2 regions of the Dictyobacter sp. Z7_2 genome follow, and region 2 is predicted to be linked to the other one. Evidence: riboswitches for the same ligand, from Rfam matches in the RefSeq annotation. Region 2 holds a riboswitch; the other holds the start of a gene.
The links. A riboswitch is a leader RNA that binds a small molecule or an ion and turns the genes downstream of it on or off. The one in region 2 is predicted to bind S-adenosylmethionine.
Positions count from the first base shown of each region.

Region 1: linked by a shared signal. The riboswitch ahead of metX (homoserine O-acetyltransferase MetX) and the one ahead of metK (methionine adenosyltransferase) in region 2 are both predicted to bind S-adenosylmethionine.

Region 1 covers NZ_BAAJPE010000002.1:1,278,722-1,289,503, forward strand. The annotation lists gene AC27N8_RS18790 (aspartate kinase) at 27-1,514, opposite strand; gene AC27N8_RS18795 (homocysteine synthase) at 1,632-2,960, opposite strand; gene metX (homoserine O-acetyltransferase MetX) at 3,009-4,160, opposite strand; T-box leader at 4,206-4,499, opposite strand; SAM riboswitch class I at 4,583-4,700, opposite strand; gene AC27N8_RS18805 (WD40 repeat domain-containing protein) at 4,972-6,522, shown strand; gene AC27N8_RS18810 (thiolase family protein) at 6,605-7,789, opposite strand; gene AC27N8_RS18815 (acyltransferase family protein) at 7,883-9,253, opposite strand; gene AC27N8_RS18820 (PLD nuclease N-terminal domain-containing protein) at 9,624-9,908, opposite strand; gene AC27N8_RS18825 (peptidoglycan DD-metalloendopeptidase family protein) at 10,171-10,782, opposite strand, start outside.
Region 2 covers NZ_BAAJPE010000002.1:3,744,494-3,755,275, reverse strand. The annotation lists gene AC27N8_RS29275 (RNA polymerase sigma factor) at 1-754, shown strand, start outside; gene AC27N8_RS29270 (hypothetical protein) at 751-2,706, shown strand; gene AC27N8_RS29265 (acyl-CoA dehydrogenase family protein) at 2,771-3,919, opposite strand; gene AC27N8_RS29260 (TIR domain-containing protein) at 4,283-5,575, shown strand; gene metK (methionine adenosyltransferase) at 5,695-6,942, opposite strand; SAM riboswitch class I at 7,104-7,212, opposite strand; gene AC27N8_RS29250 (adenosylhomocysteinase) at 7,495-8,763, opposite strand; gene AC27N8_RS29245 (PfkB family carbohydrate kinase) at 8,806-9,750, opposite strand; gene AC27N8_RS29240 (HD domain-containing protein) at 9,823-10,476, opposite strand; gene mtnA (S-methyl-5-thioribose-1-phosphate isomerase) at 10,483-10,782, opposite strand, start outside.

The DNA of each region.
Region 1 (10,782 bases), 2.5 Mb from region 2:
GTTCCATGCTGTGTCTGTTGGATCAATTATATTAAAGCCTTGTGGCGTGCCTCTTTCACACTCACGGGATGCCGTACAAGCGGGATAACGGGAGCAATCAGATCTCGGTGCAAGCAACGGAGCGCTCGCTCACTGGACCGGTCCTCCACAATCAGTGTAATCCCCTGCTCAGAAGCTCCCTGAGAGATAACTGGAATACGCTCACTGGCCAGTGCTGTAATTGCGCGTGCCGCGCTCATGGGATCACTGGTGAAGCCCGATCCGATGCAGGCACAGGCTGCCAGACCTCGTCTCTGACCGACGGTCCACAGAGTGGTATCCATATCATGCTGCAACAATGCTACGACAGAGTCGACAGCCTTCTCGTCAACGACAAAAGATAGGTGATGACCAGACGAAGAACAAATAGCAACTGGCGCTGCACCTGCCTTCGCAGCCAATGCAAAGACCTGTCCGGCATTTTCTGGAGCGCCGAAGAGATCTGTGCTTTCCACCGTTATCAGAGCGAGATTACGACGCGTGGTGATAGCCCCCGCCCCACTTGGCATATGCCCCACCGGCCCAATAATTGTGCCACGAATGTGGGGACGGAATGAGTTTCGCACGCGCACGGGGATGTTACGTGGTGCGATCGGGATCAGCGTCCGCGGATGCAATACTTTTGCGCCAAACCAGGAGAGGCGTGCAGCTTCCGCATATGACAAACGAGTTAATAAGCGTGTATTGGCAACATGACGTGGATCAGCAGACAAAACGCCATCGACGTCCGTATAAATAGATACTTCAACGCAATCGAGAGCAGCTCCGATCACCGTCGCCGAATAGTCTGACCCATTCCGCCCAAGCGTCGTAACAAAACCAGTAATTGTACGCCCCATAAAACCTGCCGCGATCGGCACAATTCCTTGCTGAACAAGAGGATAAATCAATGCATGCGCATTACTTCTTGTCTCCTCCATCAACGGTTCCGCGCCCTCAACCACTCCAAACGGCTGAGCGGGATCGTGGGAGGGATGACTGGTGATAATCACTTCTTTGCGTACTGGCTGCGCCTGCACGCCACGTTCACGCGTAGCCGCAGCGACCAATAAGATCGAGAGACGCTCACCCCAAGACGCGACAGTTGCAGTGTGCAAATGAACCATATCGCCCAGGACAGCCGCTTCACGCAACGTTTGCACGTCCCGCGCGACATGCTCCAGCGCGTCTTCGATCATCTGACGTAATAGGACACGCTCCTCACCATCATGGATAACCTTCTCAATCGCATCCAGATGTTTCTGGCGCAATGAAGCTAACTCCTGCTCACAAGCATCGGTATCCCCAGAGCAAGCAGCGCGAGCGATGCGCAGTAGTTGATCAGTGACACCGGACATCGCTGAAACTACGACAACAGGAAAAGGTAAGGTTGTATCGTTGAGAGTATCAGCAATAATCGACGCTACACGACGTATACGCTCTCCGCTTCCAACCGACGTTCCACCAAATTTCAGGACACAAACAGATCGTTCCATAATAAACTTCCAACATTCCTAACACGACCCAGGGGCATGTGTTCCATCTCATTTCAGAGACGCTGGCCAGCCAGAAAGGGATACATGCCCCGCAACAACTCTTCTTATCTATGCATTTTATGCATTCGAAGCGACACCAACATCAGCAATTGCCGCCTTCAAAGCCTGATCGAGATCATCGATCAAATCCTCGACCGTCTCCAGGCCAATTGAAAGACGAATGAAATCCGGTGTCACACCGGTCTCAACCTGTTCCTCTGGAGTCAATTGAGCATGCGTTGTGCTGGCAGGATGAATAATCAAAGACTTCGCATCTCCAATATTGGCCAGATGGGAGAAAAGCTCGATGTGACGAATCAATTGCTTCCCAGCTTCTAAGCCCCCTTTGATACCAAAGCCCAGAATAGCACCAAAACCACCATGTGAAAAGTACTTGATTGCCAGATCGTGCTGCGGATGGCTCTTCAAACCAGGATAGGTTACCCAACTTACCGCTGGATGTTGCTCCAAGAACTCGGCGATACGCAGTGCGTTCTGACTATGACGCTCAAGACGCAGTGGCAACGTTTCCAAACCTTGTAGGAACAGCCAGGAGTTAAATGGTGTCGTAGCAGCTCCCAGATCACGTAGTAATTGCACGCGAGCCTTGATAATATAGGCCAGAGGACCTACCGCCTCGACATAGCGTACTCCATGGTACGATGGATCTGGCTCAACCAATCCTGGGAAACGACCACTGGCAGCCCAATCAAATTTACCGCTATCCACAATCACACCACCAATTGAGGTTCCATGTCCACCAATGAATTTTGTCGCCGAATGGACAACAATATCTGCTCCATGCTTAAACGGCTGAATCAGGTAAGGTGTGGGAATAGTATTATCCACAATCAGAGGCAGGCCATTTTCATGAGCCACATCGGCAACGGCTCGAATATCGAGCGTATCCAGGCGCGGATTGCCAACAGTTTCAGCATAGATAGCTTTGGTGCGCTCATTGATAGCAGCGCGAAAATTCTCAGGATCACGTCCGTCAACAAAACGGACCTTGATGCCCAATTTCTCAAAGGTATAATGGAAGAGATTATAAGTTCCACCGTACAGGCTCGATGAGGATACGATTTCATCACCAGCACCGGCAATGTTTAAGATTGCCAGGGTTTCCGCAGATTGGCCAGAAGCGGTGGCTAAAGCACCCACCCCACCTTCAAGAGCCGCAATGCGACGCTCAAAAGCATCCTGTGTAGGATTCATGATGCGGGTATAAATGTTGCCAAATTGCTTCAGAGCAAAGAGGTCAGCGGCATGTTCCGGACTATCAAACACATAAGAACTTGTCTGATAGATAGGAACGGCACGCGCACCGGTGGCACTATCAGCGGTCTCTTGTCCAGCATGCAAAGACAACGTCTCAAATCCATAACTACGATTACCATTCAACGCCATGAGAGTTTCTCCTTCTAGGACTAGAACAGATGAAAACGTAAAAAAGTATTAGAACGAAAATTGCTGAAAAGCTTCGGTCAATTGTGACCATTCTTTCAAGAAAGCATCATGACCATGCGGTGAGTCTAGCTCGATATAGCGTGCATCACCACCAAGCGACTGGACTTTCTCAGCCAACCAGCGCACATGTGCAGCAGGAAACAGAAAGTCTGAGCGAATCCCCACAAACAACACCTGACTGCTAATACGCTGTAAAGCACTCTCTAATGAACTATAACCGTCACTGACATCATAAAGATCCATGGCTCGACTGATGTAGAGATAGCTATTGGCATCAAAGCGTTGAGACAATTGGTTCCCCTGGTAGTACAGGTAGTTTTCAACATCAAAACGCTCACCAAGTATCGGCGAGAACGTCGGAGCAACAGCAGGCTCACGCACCACTCGCTGACGTCCGAAACGCATCTCCATGGACTCCTCGCTCTGATACGTAATCATGGCCAGCATGCGTGCAATCGATAGGCCAGTACTGGGTCCCTGGCCGGGCAGATAATCGCCACACAGCCAGGCAGTATCAGCCATAATCGACTGGCGAGCCACTTCATCAAAAGCAATCGCCTGTGCAGAAACAGCGGCAGAAGCAGCGACCACAACCACTTTCTCAACGAGATCAGGATAGGTAACAGACCATTCCAGAGCCTGCTGCCCTCCGATAGAGCCGCCCGCAACCATCGCCAGATGCCGGACCCCGAGATGCTCGATCAGCCTGCGCTGAGCATTCACCATATCCCGAATGGTGATCACCGGGAAGCGCATGCCATAGGGCCGTCCCGTTGCTGGATTGGTCGAGGAAGGTCCTGTACTACCCGCACACCCACCAATGACATTTGAACAGATCACAAAGTAGCGTGAAGTATCAAAATATTTCCCCGGTCCAATCAACGGATTCCACCAGGCTGCCTTTGAATTTTCAGGATCTTCCACGTCATGAGCATGAGAGTTTCCTGTCAGGGCATGCGTGATCAAGATCGCATTGTCGCCAGTGGCATTCAGCTTACCCCATGTCTCATACGCCACAGTCACGGGACCGAGATATCCACCGCGCTGCAATAAAAGCTGATCAAAAGAGAAAGTTAAAACGCTATTTTCTGGTTGTACCTGCACTTTTACTCGATTACCGTACTCCAACTGCGCCACCATCGTTAGACTCCTTCCTGGAAAAAGGGAACAAAAAAACCCTCACCCTACAGGGGCGAGGGGTAAACGTCTTCGCGGTACCACCCTGGTTTGTCGATGCCTCACAGCACCAACCTTTACGAGTGTTATCATCTTCACTTGATCCATCCATGGATGCTCCAAACGTTGATAACACTACAGCTGTAACGAAGCTCACGGCACGGTCTACTCACTCATATTGCTATCAGCGTTCAACCTGCAACTCAGAGGCCATATTCAATGCCGGTACGGTGCTGACATCTCATCGCTGTCAACTCTCTGTAACCGCCCATCACATTTACTCTTCCTCTTCAACGCATTTGTTTGATCTAGCTTGTAAGGTACACGAGATTCCAGGAAACAGGTAACAAAAAAGCCCCTCGCGGGGGGCTGCTACATCGCTGTTCCCCTCATCTTGCAGAACACAATCATATGTTCTACCGGAATTGGCACCCTGCTTGCAACATTGCAAAGCGGGTTGCCGGGCTTCACAGGGCCGTATCCCTCCACCTCTCTTGATGAGAGCAGTTATTACTGCAATATGTTCTTATGCTGTTGTGAAATTTTCATCTTTACGTTAGTGAGTAGTATACCCAAGGAGATGAAAGACTGTCAAGGGCACAATCCTTATAATCGAGTGTACAAAGTACACATATCGATATTCCCAATCGAAAATGACCCTTATTTTATGCAGATAGCAAGCTCAGGATATGCATCTGTACAAATTATTCTTTTTATACTACATTATACGTCATAGAGTATGCAGGCAAATGTATAGATAGTAAAGAGGAAGCGCATGGAAAGCGATCATAAACGAGACATTAAACAACAACTAGTTTTATTTAAAGGGGAACGCACAGATGAAGATGAATATTCAATGATTGAGATCACTTCAATACGTCCCGCCCCCAATCCATATCAGCAAGCGCAACGACGCAGGTATTTACGCCTGATACTAACAATCATCGCGGTCGGTGTTATCCTGGCGGCCAGTACAATGGGGCTTATCAGCTACCTGCAAAGCATATCCACACCGACTACTGCGGGAAAGCCCCTTTGGACATTCACAGCTACAGGTCAGTTTACCGACACACTTAACTGGAAACCTGATAGCACGCAAATCTCATTCACAGGAAACACTATTGAAGATATCCGCCGCTATAACCTTAATACACACAAAATTACACATTATACCGCGATCAACGATACACTCAATCAACAAACAGATGAGATGCAAATACTAGAGTTATCACCTGATAACAACTATCTGCTTAGCACAGGTTACAACATGCATACTTATTTAAAGGCCAATCTTTTTATCTGGGATATCCTGACAGGAAAATTACTCTTTCGCTATACCTATCATGGGCAACAAGCGCATCAGGAACAAAAAGCAATAGAGAGAGCATTTTTTATGCCATCGAAAAGTTGGTGGTCCACAGACAATACACAGATGGCAACGCTCGATAATGATGGCAGCCTGGTTATCTGGCAAGCCGATAGTAATCAACCACCTTTCAGATTAAATGATACGTATATACCCTTCACTTATGCTACCTGGTCTGTGAATGGAAAAGAACTTGCTGTAAGTACAGCGAGCGGTCATGCAGAGATATGGGATCTTACTAAAAAGGCACGTATCAGCGTTGGGCTTGTCAGTCCAACCATATCCAACCTGACATTTTCTCCCAACACACAACATATAGCAGCGTTGGACAACGATTCTCTCTATGTGCTGGGCAACGATAACGGCACAATCACAGTAGATAACGCCCTTGCATTGCCAATTATCGACGGCGCACCTGTAAGATGGTCAGCCGATAGCCATTATATGGTTGTGACAGGACAGAATAGTGATGCTTTACCACCCCATAGCACCTATAGTACTGCAATCTGGGATGTATCTGCCTCCAGACAAATCATGACTACACCGGTATTCCAATCTCTTAATACACCAGAGGTTAGCTTCTCACCAGACGGACACTATATGGCCACACAGGAAGAAAATGGAGGTACTATCGATGTGTGGGAGATCAGTACTGGCCGTAAAGTAGCAAAGCATGAGAGCGACAGGAGCGCATCAAAACATCTTATTATCTGGTCACCAGATGGAAAATATCTGGCCAGTACATTTAAAAATAATGAGGTGCATATTTGGAATGCGCTGACAGGCACAGATGTAATGATCTTCAATCAGTCATCGGGCATAACAAATAGCTCATCGACCAGTATACAAGCAATCAAATGGTCACCAGATAACTCCCATATAGCTATCTCAAATACATACAACGATAAGGCCTCACAGCTACATTACACAATAGCAATCTGGAACACACCTCTACATTAGCAAAAAACGACGGAACGCTGTTGTTCCGTCGCGGCACATCCTCTTCATTGTGAACAAGCAGAAATGACTATAAGCAAATCAACTATCCATTCAGGCGCTCAATAATCATAGCATTCGCCATCCCTCCACCTTCACACATTGTTTGTAAGCCATAGCGGCCTCCCGAACGCTCAAGTTCATGCAGCAAAACGGTTGCCAGCCGTGTGCCTGAGGCTCCTAGCGGATGACCCAGAGCGATCGCTCCACCATTGACGTTAACTTTCTGTAGATCAGCCTGCGTATCATGCTGCCAGGCTAACACCACACTGGCAAAAGCCTCATTGATCTCAATTAGATCGATATCGTCCAGGTTTAATCCAGCCCGTGCTAACACTTTATTCGTCGCAGGAATAGGTGCCGTCAACATCATAACAGGATCAGCGCCCGCCAGAGCAAATGAGACAAACCGTGCACGAGGTCTCAGTCCCAGACGTTCAGCAGTAGCTCGTTCCATAATCAAAGTGGCAGCCGCTCCATCACTAATCTGCGATGAATTGCCAGCGGTGATCACACCATCAGTTTTAAAGACCGTCTTCAAAGAAGATAACTTCTCCAGAGTTGAATCCACCCGAATACCTTCATCCTGATTAAATAGATAGGTTGTACCATCTGCTTGGACGACAGGTATTGGAACAATTTGAGAGGTAAAACGACCTTCAGTGGTGGCATAGGCAGCACGACGATGACTCTCCAGGCTGAAAGTATCCAGTTCGCGACGGGATAACTCCCACTTTTGAGCAATCATCTCTGCCCCTAATCCCTGATGAATCTGGTGTCCTTGATAACGCTGCTCCATCCGTGAACCAAAGGGAGATGCTACCCCCTGAACGTTTGATCCCATTGGAACACGTGTCATCGACTCCACACCACCAGCAATTACGATATCATAAGCTCCACTGATCACTCCCTGCGCAGCGAAATGCATCGCTTGCTGGCTGGAGCCGCATTGACGATCTACCGTTGTACCTGGCACCGTCTCTGGAAAACCAGCAGCCAGCACAGCATTGCGAGCAATATTCTGGCTCTGCTCACCAACCTGACTGACACAGCCCACGATGACATCGTCGATTAGGACAGGATCTAAACCAGTACGCTCTACTAACGCTGAGAATACATAGGCAAGTAAATCAACTGGATGCCAGTTCTGCAACTGACCACCACGACGACCAACAGGTGTACGTAGAGCGGCAACAATGACCGCTTCTCGCTGTGTATTTCCTTGTGTCATCACCAGTCCTCCTCAGAGCTTTTTGCAACTACTGTCCATCATTTAAAGTACAAAATTGATCGACAATATCTATGCATTTATTATATATCCATCCTAACTTGTCTGTCCCTGAAGTTTCTGGGAACGTGATTGCAGATAAGTATTGCCCAATTGTAACCACTGTTTTTCAATGAGTAGATAGGAAGCCAGCGCAACCGACCCCGCAACCACCGCCAGCCAGACCCAATCTAGCAAGTAAGTAGCATGCGGACCAAAATGAATACCGTGGGCAGATAAGTAAGGCAATATCGTTTCCGTAAAGTAAGTAAGTAATGGAAGATGCCACATATAGAGCCCATAAGAAACCAGACCAATACTACACAATGGCTTCCACGCAAAGACGTTCTGCAATAGTCGTGGGCCAAAGAGAATAGCGGTCATACACGACCCATATCCCAAAGCAATAACCATTTCATTTAACACGTTAAATGATGGCGTCAAAATATTCATAAAATTGAATATATGGAGTTTCGAGACGGTCACGTTGAAGTGCCAGATCGCAGTAAATAGCAATAATAAAATTCCCGCTGCACCCAGCCAGAGGCTCATCTGCTCCATCTTGCGACGCAAAGCCATTCCATGCAGCGGATGAAAAGCATACGTATAACAGAGACAAATGATCATACCAATGGCGAAATTTTCAATATATTTACCCTGAACGCCATACAAAAAGATCAGAGCAATACTGAGTATCTGAGAAGGCGACTGATGGGAAGAAAAATAATCACCGACAAAGCGTAACATCAATCCCCAAATAATCAGCACCACACAACAACCAATCATTGTATATAATCGTCTCAAAGGATCGTCAGGAAGCCGCTTCGCTACCCATAAAAAGCCTAATGTAATCAAAGGTAAAAGCATATAGAACTGCCACTCAATCGCTAAAGTCCAAAATGGCCCATTTAACTGACGAAAAGTAGAGTGCGATGAGTCCATAAAAAATACCAGAAACAGAAAGAGCTGTTTCCAACGCTCCGGCTGTAAATATTGATTCTCAAAAAGAAGCACAATCACAAAGAGCGCGACATAATAGCCAGGGATAATACGCAAAACACGTTTCAAATAAAATTGACGCATAGACGGCCATGTTGCTTGAAATAATAATGCCTTAGCAAAAGGCAAGAAAAGCAAAAAACCAGAAAGAATAAAGAAAAGCGTGACACCTGAACCACCAAAAGTCTCAACTGCGCTCAAAAATGGATGTTTAGAAGTCTTCCACAAATAATCAGTGGTCTTCTGGCTAATATGAAACGACATTACAGCCAGGATAGCGCATGCACGTATGCCATCCAGGACAGCAATATTTTTCCCAGCAGTCTTTATTTTCTTTTTTACTTCTCCATCTGCCTGCTTTTTCGGTATAGTTTCATTTGCCACTTGAACTGTGGCTCTATCTGGAAGGATTTGTTCCGTCTGACTCAAAAGACAACCTCGCTTTATTGCTATTACCTTGCGAATAACTTAGTTGGTACAACTTAGACACAGCATATTTTATTGCATAATGTAGCCCCTATTATCTCTATATACTTATCCTCTAAATTTAAATCTCTTACTCAAGGGAATTTATCATAAAGCTTTCCCACTATACAATTAAAAATCTTACTTCTATCATAGGGTAGCCACATTATATACAAATATCATCTTCAATAGAAAGCAAAGTAAGATGAAAGTAACAGCACAAGAATACAAATGGTCTAAATAGAACGATCTTATAGGTTCCTCAATAGCTGACTGCATACAAAAAAGCATCCTCCTCAATAACGGAGAATGCTTTTCTGCTTTCCTATTGATCCTAACCCTGGAATGGAGTGTTCTGATAGGGATTTGTAGGGGTGTAGTTACTGGCCTGTCCAAACATAACACGGCCTCGACGAGTAGGTCGCTGCCCAAACACCAGGTATAGGAATGGTCCCAGGAATGGAATAGCCCAGATCACAATGAGCCAGAGCACTTTGCCTGCAAAGGAATGGTCATCTTCAAGGATAAAAATGGTTTCGATAATATGACCAACAACAGGCAAAAACACAATGATCAAAAACAGAATAGAGTTTGTGGCACATCCTCGGCTACTAGACATATATTGTATGCTCCTTCCATTTCAAGCGTATAATACTTTAGCGAAGCCGCCTGAAATGATCAATTTCATCTTCTTTTTAAAGCTGTTGGAGTCAGCAATAGTAAAGCTTTGTCAGTTATAGTACGGTCAACATAGCCAGGATGTTACAGAAATACGTACCCAGCCCTCGTTTGAACAGACATTGAGCAACTTCCGGGGCCGGAAGTTGCTCAATGGACGATACAGATGCCCCACTTCCTCGCTTCTTCAAGCTTTCCGAGGTTTAGCCAGCTCTGACACGTACAAATTCCATGCCATCAGCCGCTACCTGACAGCCACTTTCCCCCGTCGCATTACTCAATACCACCCGACCAGCTCCACCACGTTGAAAGTAATAGGTTCCCAGGCTCACCCACTGTGTCCCCGTACGTACAGTGCCAAAGGGTCCATTAAAGATGCCGATATGTGATTCATCGAGGCGTACCGTATGTGCAACCGGCACATGTGGATTGCCCGGGCTGGCACTATGCACAGTATAAGGAACCCAGCCACCGGTGGCATGCGTGTCATCGACATAGACACCAACCTCATAGTATCCACTCACTGGAATAGTTGGATGCCAGGTAGCGCTTGCAGTCGGAGCACCATACGTCGTATTCGTCCAATGTAAGCTCCTGCGATTATCCGTCCAGAACGCATCGCGCCTCCACGAGCCTTTTGCGCTCCAACCAGGACCACCATCATCAACAAACACAGCACCGGGATAGACGCGCGGCCCTCCCAGATATGGCACAAAAGTATGTGTTGAGGGAGCATTCACCCAGAGGTAACGATCCGGCACTATATTAGGATCACGATAACGGCCACGCCAACCAAAGGGGTCCGTTACCTGCCA
Region 2 (10,782 bases):
TGAACAGCAGGGCCATTCGACGATCCCGATGCCTGCGGAGGGCGTTGGTGATGAGGAGAAAAAAGCCACGGAGACGTTGCCAGAACTTTCTCCCCCCGATCTGGTGACACAACCGGAGCAGGTTAATGTCGCCGATTTTGAAGCAATTTTTACACGCTTCCAGGGACCAATCACCAATTTCATCTATCATCTCATTGGGAATCGCGAACAGGCCTATGATCTTGCTCAAGATGTATTCGTAAAAGCCTACAAAGCACTTTTAGGAGGAACAGTCGTCCAACCGGGAGCACTATCGGCATGGCTCTACCGCATTGCAGCCAACACCACTACCGATACTCTTCGGCGCAGACGTCTGATCTCGTGGTTACCGCTCTCTCTGTTTAATGAAGATCGAGGTATCGGCGCGGGCATGGTCTCAGAGTCCGGAGGAAATCCTGTGGATGGGCTGAGCAGCGGCGAAGAAAACGGTCCAGCGGTGCGTCCAAGCACAGTTACGTCGATGTATGAGCGCAATGGCTACGATGGGGGACGCTTTGAAAGTCGGGTTGCAGATCGTGAGATCGTGGAGCGTGTGTTTCAGCAACTCCCCCAGAAATATTCGGTCTGCCTCTGGCTTTACGAGAATGATGGTTTATCTTGCGCCGAAATTGCCGATGTTTTGGGTATCAGTTCATCGGCAGTCAAGATGCGTTTAATGCGAGCAAGAGAACGATTTATTGGTTTGTATCAAAAAGAGGTCGGTGAAGAAGATTGAACTGTCATCAAGCGCGAGCACTGCTCGCCACCCAACGTAAACATATACTGGAGCCGACGGATACGCCTGACTTGAATGATCATCTGGCTGATTGTGCTGATTGCAAAGATGCATACGCTCAAGCCCAATTTGTTGGGGAGCGCATACGTTCTCTGCCATCGATCGAACCCTCTGAACAAGCACGTCACAACCTGATGCAGGCGTTAGCAGCTGAACACGTCCGCTTTCTACAGCATGCAGCACCATCAGCACCCGCTATACCCGCACCCGCTTTCCTGGCACCATATTTAAACGATCTTGCGAAGCAAGAAGCGGGAGCCGACTCATTGGCTGTCTTCTCGACAGCTGATACAGGTCCCTTGCCCATCGTGAGAGCCATGAAACCTCGCCGCAGGACACTTAAGATGCAGCCCTTTACTATGATTGGCCTGGCCGCCTCGTTTATGGTTGTCGTCATGATGGGTGGATTGATGTCGCTTCTTTTTATGGCCAATCAGGGATCACAAACGGTTGAGCTTCCCTCTAACCAGGCCAACCTGACACATCCCGAAGTAGCCCAGGCTGATACAGCAGCAGCAGCCACGCAGACGCTGTATCCTCATATTGCCAGCGCCAACGCCAATAGCACATCTATTTATTACTCGGCCTACAATGATGACCAGAGCCGTTGGATGCTGGAAACGTTCAGCCAGGAAAACACGACCAGTTCGATTCCTGAAAGCACTCCCTTACTGACAGTTCCGAGCACGCGTCCTATCATTATTTTAGGGAGCGATCAGGATTGGCTTGTCTGGCTTCAGATGGAACCCGAAAAAAAATCTGGAGGGAAAACATCAACAACACAAAATACATCCGCATCCTCGACAGCCGCAAGCAACTTTGTTGGACCATGGAGCGTTAAAGCACTCTATATCGGACCAAAGATCCAGACGGCACAAAGTGGCAAGCAGCCAGGCGCAACAGATACCGTGACGCCTATTACTCTGGACACTGGTACATTTAATCCAGTGACAGCTCCATCCTGGGTCACAACACCGATCCAGGGCCTATCCTTTTACGACAACCACGCACTGCTTGCCTTGATCGATAGTACCGGCAACGCCGATCTGATCAATTATCAATTCAAGCAGGGCAAAGTCGTCAAACATACCTTGCTCGCCAGCGCCACTGACCAACATGTACTCACCTCGCCAGCGGCGACCAGCAACGGGAATAGCATTTACTGGTCAGAAGAATGGCTTACCGCTACCGATGGACTCAATAGCAATATCTGGACGCAACAAACAACAGCCGCCGCGCCACAGTCTGGACGCTGGACACCTCATACACAGACTCAGTCCTATCTCTATCGCGATGACGGACTCTCGTTCCGGCCCCAGATAGCAGGAGGAACACTCTTCTTGCTGAATAAAACGCCTGCGGATACGATAGAATCGAATAGCGATCCCGCTACCCAGACGCAGCAGACGCCTGCTGTAACGCCGACAGCACTGCCCACCAGTACACCAGCCGCCACACCGACACCCGATGCCTCGGCGACATCGGCAGTACGAGCACAGAATGTCTCCAAGCTGCTGATGAATCCGACCAGCACGGACCCAACGGTGCTAACAGCACAGATTGATACGCTTGTGTCAGGACATTTGCTCGCTTTCACATCTGATGGCAGCGAAGCGGCCACCACCACACTCAACGACAATGCGATCGTTTCGGATCTGCAAAGCGGTGGCTCATTCCTGATCTGGCAGGATAGCGAAAAGAATCTGGCGATGTATGACGCCAGCAAGAAAGTCATGGTCAATGGCATCGATAGTATTGATAGGGAAAGCACAGCCTTCATTTCAGTCAACGGAAACACCATTGTCTGGACAAAATATGTAGCCCCCAAAAGTGATCCTAACGCCTCAAGCGAGACGAAGGTGACCTTCAATACCATCAAATGGCCCAAATAATATCTGTGCGCAGATGAGCAAAAGGCCAAAGTCTCTTGCTCATCTGCGCACAGATTATAGCCATCTAACAGCCAAGCTGCTTGGCAATCAAGAGGCGCTGAACCTCGCTGGTCCCTTCGCCAATCTCATTGATCTTCACACTGCGCCAATAACGCGACACCGGATATTCATCCATAAAACCATAGCCGCCATGAATCTGGACCGCCTGATCGGCAGCTCGTTTGGCCATCTCAGAAGCAAACAACTTCGCCATCGACGCTTCACGTGTGAAAGGTAATCCCTGCATATGCAGCCAGGCCGCTTTATAATACATCAAGCGAGCCAACTCGATCTCCATATCCATATCGGCCAGCTTGAACTGGATCGCCTGGAACTTATTGATCGGTAGGCCAAACTGCTTGCGCTGCTGAGCATAGCTCAGAGACTCATCCAGACACGCCTGAGCCAATCCCACCGAAAGAGCCGCAATGGCAACGCGTCCCGCATCCAGAATGCCCATAAACTGCTTAAAACCATCGCCTGGCTGGCCCAGCATATTTTCTTGCGGCACCTGACAATCCTCAAAGGCCAATGGACGCGTATCAGAAGCCTTCCAGCCCATCTTTTTATACGCCTTCCCGATCTGATAGCCAGGCGTCTCCCTGGGCACAATCAGATTGGTGATCTCCTTACGCCCATCGGGACGCATGCCGGTCACAGCCGTGATCGTCACGCCGCCAGTCATCTCGGTACCAGCATTCGTAATAAAAGCCTTGGAGCCATTGATGTGCCAGTAGCCATCCTGCAACGTCGCACGAGTTTGTGTCCCGCCGGAATCCGAACCCGCCTCGGGCTCAGTCAAACCAAAGGCCCACAACTGCTCTCCACGCGCCAGCGGCACCAGATACTGCTCCTTCTGCTGCTCAGAACCGAAAAGATGAAATGGCGTCGCCCCCAGCGACGTATGCGCCTCCATAGTGATCCCGACGGAGACATCTCCACGCGAAATCTCCTCAATCGCCAGACAGTAAGAAAGAAAGTCCGCGCCCGCGCCTCCATATTCCTCCGGAAAAGGTAAGCCTAATAGACCAAGCTCACCCATCTGACGAATCAGCGCATAGGGGAAGGCCCCGGTAGCATCGAGTTCTTCCGCCACAGGCTTGATCTCCTGCTCGGCAAATTCCCTGCACGTTTGACGGATAGCCGTCTGCTCCTCATTGAGTGTAAAATCCATGGAGATTGCTCCCTTTCTGCACCACTATCAAGATAAGCATATTTACTTTGTACTCTCCATAGTATAATCCATATCTCCATATGGAGATATAGGTAAGCATATTTTTGCAGAAAGAGACCAGACTGTGTAGCGTCGCACGCTCGCGTGCGATGTCCCTGAGACTCGTATGAGACGGCCCGATCCCGGCGCACTACGCTACCCTACCTCATCGTACGTCGAGTGGGACATCGCACGCGAGCGTGCGACGCTACTAACGTATGTAATCTATAAATTGTATATAAGGAAAAATCATAATAAAAATGCTATAATATCTCTTAAATATAAAATCGGATTGTCATATTAGACATAAGATGAGGTTCACAAGTGGGTAGAACTATAGAAATATTTTGCTGCTATGATCCTAATCCTGAAGACATCATATTATTTCACAAGTTAGAAGCACACCTTGCACCACTAGAACGAGAGAAGATTATTTCTATCTGGTCAATCGATGAGATTATTCCTGGAAAATCATCACAAGATGAGATTAACACGCATCTTCATAACGCTCAGATCGTCCTCTTGCTTATCAGCCCGGATTTTTTCAGATCAGATGACTGCTATAAGATCATGCAAGAAATAACGCAGCCAGACCAAAAAGAGGAGATCAGTATTATCCCGATTCTGTTTCGTCCTGTATCCTGGCAAAGCACCCCTATTGCACATCTCAGCGTTCTTCCGAAAAATACTCAAGCGATCACACTTTGGGCAGACCAGGATCACGCACTTGATAATGTTGTCCAGGGGATTCATCGTGTGGTCAACCTATTAAACATACCGAACTCTGCTCAGAATAAAGAAAGTCAACACACACATAGCAAATATACGGAAACAAAACAGTCGTCCAACATGGTACAAGCATACTCAAACGCGCTCCCTGGGCCAGAAAGACAGAGAATCAAAACACCTACGCAGATTGCGATCATAGTCGCACTCATACTTATACTAATAGTACCTGGTAGTTTGGCAATAAATGATTTCATCACATCGAGAGCAACAGCCAATCATACAAACACATCATCACAACAAACCCCAACCGCATCGATAAGCTCAGCGGGGCCAAAAATTCCATCAACCTGGCATCTGGTTGCCGGTGTTTCTCCACCGACGGACCATTCAGACTGGGCAGGGGACTCAAATTGTACTTATCCTCCGAATGGTTATCAAGAGACAGGTGAGGGGTCTGATGATTGTATCTATGGAAATGGGCATTATTTTACTGATTTAGCTTTTGTTCTCGATGTAACTATTCTTCAAGGTCATCAAGCAGGACTCGTCTGTCGGGTACTCAACGACAACTATTATGCCTTTGATATTTCTATCGATGGCACATACATCATCACAAGGCACAATAAAAGTGGAGGTGGAAGCGATCAAAGACTGACAACAGGCTCTCCTTTTTCTTCGGCTATCCGTCGAGGAGTAAAGGCAAAGAATACGTTGGCTGTGATGATCGTCAACGACTCCTTCCAATTTTGGATCAATGGCATTCAACTTCCAACAATCAGTGATGATACATATCCAGGAGGCACTATCGGAACTGGTGTAAACGCCGATCCAGATCTAAAGGGAGTAACAGTCGCACTCTTTCAGAACTTAAAACTTTGGGAACCATAGATCGCAGGGCGCCACTCTTACACAGAATGGTGCTATATACTAATAAGTAGGAGCAAAAAGTAAAGCCCCTGTGGTTATCCCAATGGATAGTCACAGGGGCTTTTACAAGAGCAAATTTCTTATGAGACAGCTTCGCCGCTCTGCACATTGGCACCAACGCCCTTACGGAGCATCGGTACTTTGTCGAGGGCTTCCCAGGGCAGATCGACATCCGTGCGTCCGAAGTGACCAAAGGCAGCTGTGGGCTGATAGATCGGTCGGCGCAGGTCGAGAGCCTGGATGATCCCGGCGGGCCGGAGGTCAAAGTGCTCGTTGATCAGACGAATGATCTCTTCGTCGGCGACTTTGCCAGTGCCAAAGGTCTCGACAAAGAGGGAGAGCGGACGCGCTACGCCGATGGCATAAGCGATCTGCAACTCAACGCGATCCGCCAGTCCGGCAGCCACGATGTTCTTCGCGATATGGCGGGCTGCGTAAGCCGCTGAACGGTCAACTTTGGTCGGATCTTTGCCGCTGAAGGCACCGCCACCATGGCGAGCCATGCCGCCATAGGTATCGACGATAATCTTACGACCGGTCAGGCCAGCGTCTCCCATGGGGCCACCCAGCACAAAGCGACCAGTAGGATTAACAAAGATCTTGGTCTCGCTATCCAACAATTCAGCGGGAATGACTGGTTTGATAATATGCTCAATCACATCCTGACGAATCTGCTCGCGATCGACATAGTCGGCGTGCTGAGTCGAAACGACAATCGTATCAACACGAACCGGGACGCCATTCTCATACTGTACAGTCACCTGAGCCTTACCATCTGGGCGCAGATACGTCATTGGCCCCTTCCCACTCCATGAGGAGCGGCGAACCGTTGAGAGTTGCCGGGTCAACTTATGAGCCAGACTGATAGGCATCGGCATCAATTCGGGAGTCTCGTTACAGGCAAAACCGATCATCATACCCTGGTCGCCAGCGCCGATCAGCTCCAGTTCATCGTCGCTAAGCTGCTGGGATCGCCCACCGCGGGACTCCAGCGAGGTGCTGACTCCGAGATCGATGTCGGGCGACTGTTTACCAATAGAGGTCGTGACGCCGCAGGTGCGATAGTCAAAGCCATAATCCGCATTGACATAACCAACTTGCTCGATCGTTTTACGGACCACCGCCGCCATATCGATCCAGGCCTCAGTTGTGATCTCACCTGCCACCAGCACCAGGCCCGTGGTCGTAGCGGTCTCACAAGCGACGCGAGCAACCGGATCTTGTGACAAAATAGCATCCAGAATGGCATCAGAGATCTGATCGCATAACTTATCGGGATGACCTTCTGTCACGGATTCACTGGTAAAGAACGTTTTTGGGCTGCGCATGAAACTTGTCATGGGCCTTTCCTTTCACAAATACTTTTTATAGGATTTATAGTGATCTGCGCGGTTCATTTTTATCTATGCTGAAGGCGTAAAGAGTTAGATATGGGATTTTCAGGCACAAAAAAACCCCTCTTTGCAGGGGTTGTACATCTTGCACAGTCCCCTCATCTTGCGGCATAGCATGCACCGCCGGAATTGGCACCCGTCCTGTCTGGACAGCGGGTTGCCGGGCTTCATCGGGCCGTTTCCCTCCACCTCTCTTGATGAGAGTGATTACACTCATGTATTCAGTTGTCCATGTGCCAGATAGTGTAGAACTACCTGTAATCTCTCTAGATTGTACGCTATAGTTAAGACAAATGTCAATAAGAGATTGATGTGAAAGAGATAATGCGTGCACAACGCATGGTCCAATTGAACATTTGGTGGACAGGTATAACATATATCCGAGAAAGAGCACCATGGAGCCTGGAGCAGGTGTAGCTGGAAGCGATCAGCATTGGCAATCTATACACAACTCTGGTCGCTTCCAGCACAGATCAAGATAGTGGCTTAGGTTCCCGATTCCCAGGAATTGAGATACTTCTCCTGTTCAGGGGTCAGGGTATCAATTTTGACACCCATGGCATGCAACTTCAGGCGAGCGATCTCTTTGTCCATCTCAGCTGGGAGCGTGTACACATGAGGCTCTAACTCTTTGGCATGCTCAAGCATGTACTCAGAGCCCAGAGCCTGGTTCGCAAAGCTCATGTCCATCACGCTGGCAGGATGTCCCTCAGCGGCTGAGAGGTTCACCAGACGACCCTCGGCCAGCAGGTGGACCTTACGTCCATCGGCATACGTGTACTCGTCGACAAAGTCGCGGACACGGCGCTTGTTGACTGCCAGCTTCTCCAATGCAGGGATGTTGATCTCATCATTGAAGTGGCCTGAATTGGCGATCAAAGCGCCATCTTTCATCTTTTCCATCAAAGCCTGATCGATCACGTGCAGGTCGCCCGTCACTGAGATAAAGATATCTCCGACAGCTGCTGCTTCGATACCAGGCATGACGCGATAGCCATCCATGAGAGCTTCCAGAGCACGTGTAGGATCGACCTCACAGACGATTACGTTCGCGCCATGACCATTGGCACGTGAGGCAACGCCACGACCACACCAGCCATAGCCGAAGACGACCACTGTGCGACCAGCAATCAAGATGTTGGTGGAGCGAATGATGGCGTCCAGAGTGCTCTGGCCTGTACCATAGCGGTTGTCAAACATGTGCTTGGTATCGGAATCATTGACAGCCAGAACAGGGAATTGCAAGACCTTCTGCTTCTCCATACTGTGCAGACGAATGACGCCGGTTGTGGTCTCTTCCATGCCACCAATGATGCCAGGGATGAGGTCTTTACGGGTCGTATGGATGGTTGAAACGAGATCACAGCCATCATCCATAGTCATCTGAGGATTGTGATCCAGCACTGCATTGATGTGATTGTAGTAGGTCTGCTCATCCTCGCCTTTGATAGCGTAGGTAGGAATCCCATACTCGCTCACCAGAGCAGCAGCCACATCATCCTGAGTTGACAGAGGATTGGAGGCGCACAGCACCAGATCAGCTCCGCCGGCTTTCAAGGTGATAGCCAGATTAGCCGTCTCAGTCGTAATATGCAAGCAGCCAGACATACGAATACCTTTGAGAGGCAGTTCCTTCTCAAAGCGCTCGCGAATCAGGCGTAGCACAGGCATTTCTTTAGCAGCCCACTCGATACGGTCTTTACCGCGAGGAGCCAGGGAGAGGTCTTTGACGTCTCCGCTCGTTGTTGTTGTCATTGAATTTATTACATTCCTTCCATCTAATGGATATAAAACAGACTATGCTCGCGCAGAAGTCCAGTTGGGATCAAAATGGGAATAGCCAACCAGCTCATTATAGCGCGTAGAGATATCCTGTATCGTCAGTGAGGACAGACCAGTGATACCAAAGTCGGTACAGGCGAAAGAACCCAGGATATTGCCATGCACGACCGCACGCTTCAGATCATCAACCGAGTAGCGCCCGGATGCATCAGGCTGTACAGTCGACAGGTATCCCAGGAACCCACCACCGAAGGAGTCGCCAGCTCCAGTGGGATCGGCTACTTCTTCCAATGGATACGATGGAGCACTAAAATAGGTCCCATCTGAACCAAAGAGCAAAGCACCATAACTGCCAAGTTTCACTACCACATATTTTATGCCCAGTGTAAAGAAGTGCCGCACAGCTACCAGGATACTCGCCTGATTGGTATACTGACGGACCTCCTCTTCGCTCATCAAAAGCACATCCACCTGCTTCATCACCTCAGTCAGAGGAGCGCGAGCTGTCTCAATCCACAGTTCCATCGTATCCAGCACGGAAAGTCTGGCGCGTGGCATCTGCTTGAGCACCTCTAACTGTAACTCTGGTTGAATATTGGCCAGAAAGACCAGTGGACTATCGGCGTAGGCCTCTGGCACCACCGGATGAAAATCTGCGAAAACGCCCAATTGAGTATCCAGCGTATCGCGAGAATTCATGTCCATATGATAGCGCCCATGCCAATGGAAGGTCTTTCCCTCCTGGATTTGCAAACCAGCCAGATCCACCGAGCGTTTACTCCAGAAATCAAGGTGCTCGTGTGGAAAGTCACTCCCAACGATCCCGACCAGATTGACCCGATCGTATAAAGATGCGGCAGTAACGAAATAAGATGCAGCCCCTCCTAAGACACCTTCCATCTTAGCAAAAGGAGTTTCAACAGTATCCAGGGCCACTGAGCCCACAACAAGAATAGGCAAGGTTCGCCTCCATAAAAATTGTATCATAGAATGAGAGAAGATTTCTTCTCATAAAGTTTCACCAGATAGAGACTATACAGGCGTCGCGTCGGTCAGGTGCTCGATTACGCCATCAAGAAACGCCAGCGCATGATGAAATTTTTCGCGTGACATGTTGCGAGCCGGTTCGGTGTTGAGCGATTGGTAGAGCTCAATGAAGCGCTCCTCGACATGACGCAAGATGGCAGCCAGGACCTCACCGGTGACGGCTCGATTAGGATAGCGAGCGCCAAACTCGATCAGCGAAGTCACAATCGCCAGACCGCTCAGGCGACCAAGCTTATCTGCATCATATAAGATGCGTCCCTCCGTTATTGGCTCATCCTTCTGCTCGGGATCGACCACCGTCGTATGAGTCAAAATCGCCTGCTTCACCTTCTCAACCGTCTCCTCAGGAACCTTGAGACCCTGCAAGAATTCGGCCGCCATCTCGGCAGATTTAATTTGATGATCCTGAAAGCCATGTTCTACGGTGGAGATATCATGCAGATAGCCAGCGATGACTAAAGCGTCGGTATCAATCGACACGGACGCCTCCTCATCCTTCTCTTCCGCTGGCGTTTCTAGCTCTAACGCCAGCATCTTACAATTCGCGACGACAGCACATACGTAGAGAAAGCCTTCACTTCCCATCACCTCTTCCGCATGCTGAGCAACCGCTTGCATCACATCTGTTGCAATAACCATATAAAGCTACACACCTTCCAATGGAATAGAATTTTCCAGACAGAGAGCGGTCAAAGTCTCTCTATATGGAGGTCGGGCGATCCCTTTTTCGGTAATAATGGCAGTGACATAGGAATTAGGCGTCACATCAAAAGCTGGATTCGCGACGTGAATGCCATCAGGAGCAGTGATCATTCCCGCAAATGTCGTGACTTCTTCTGGCTTTCTTTGCTCAATCGGGATGTGCGCACCAGTCGGAAGCGTCAGATCAATCGTTGAACAGGGTGCAACCACGTAGACAGGAAGATGATGCACATGCGCTAAGAC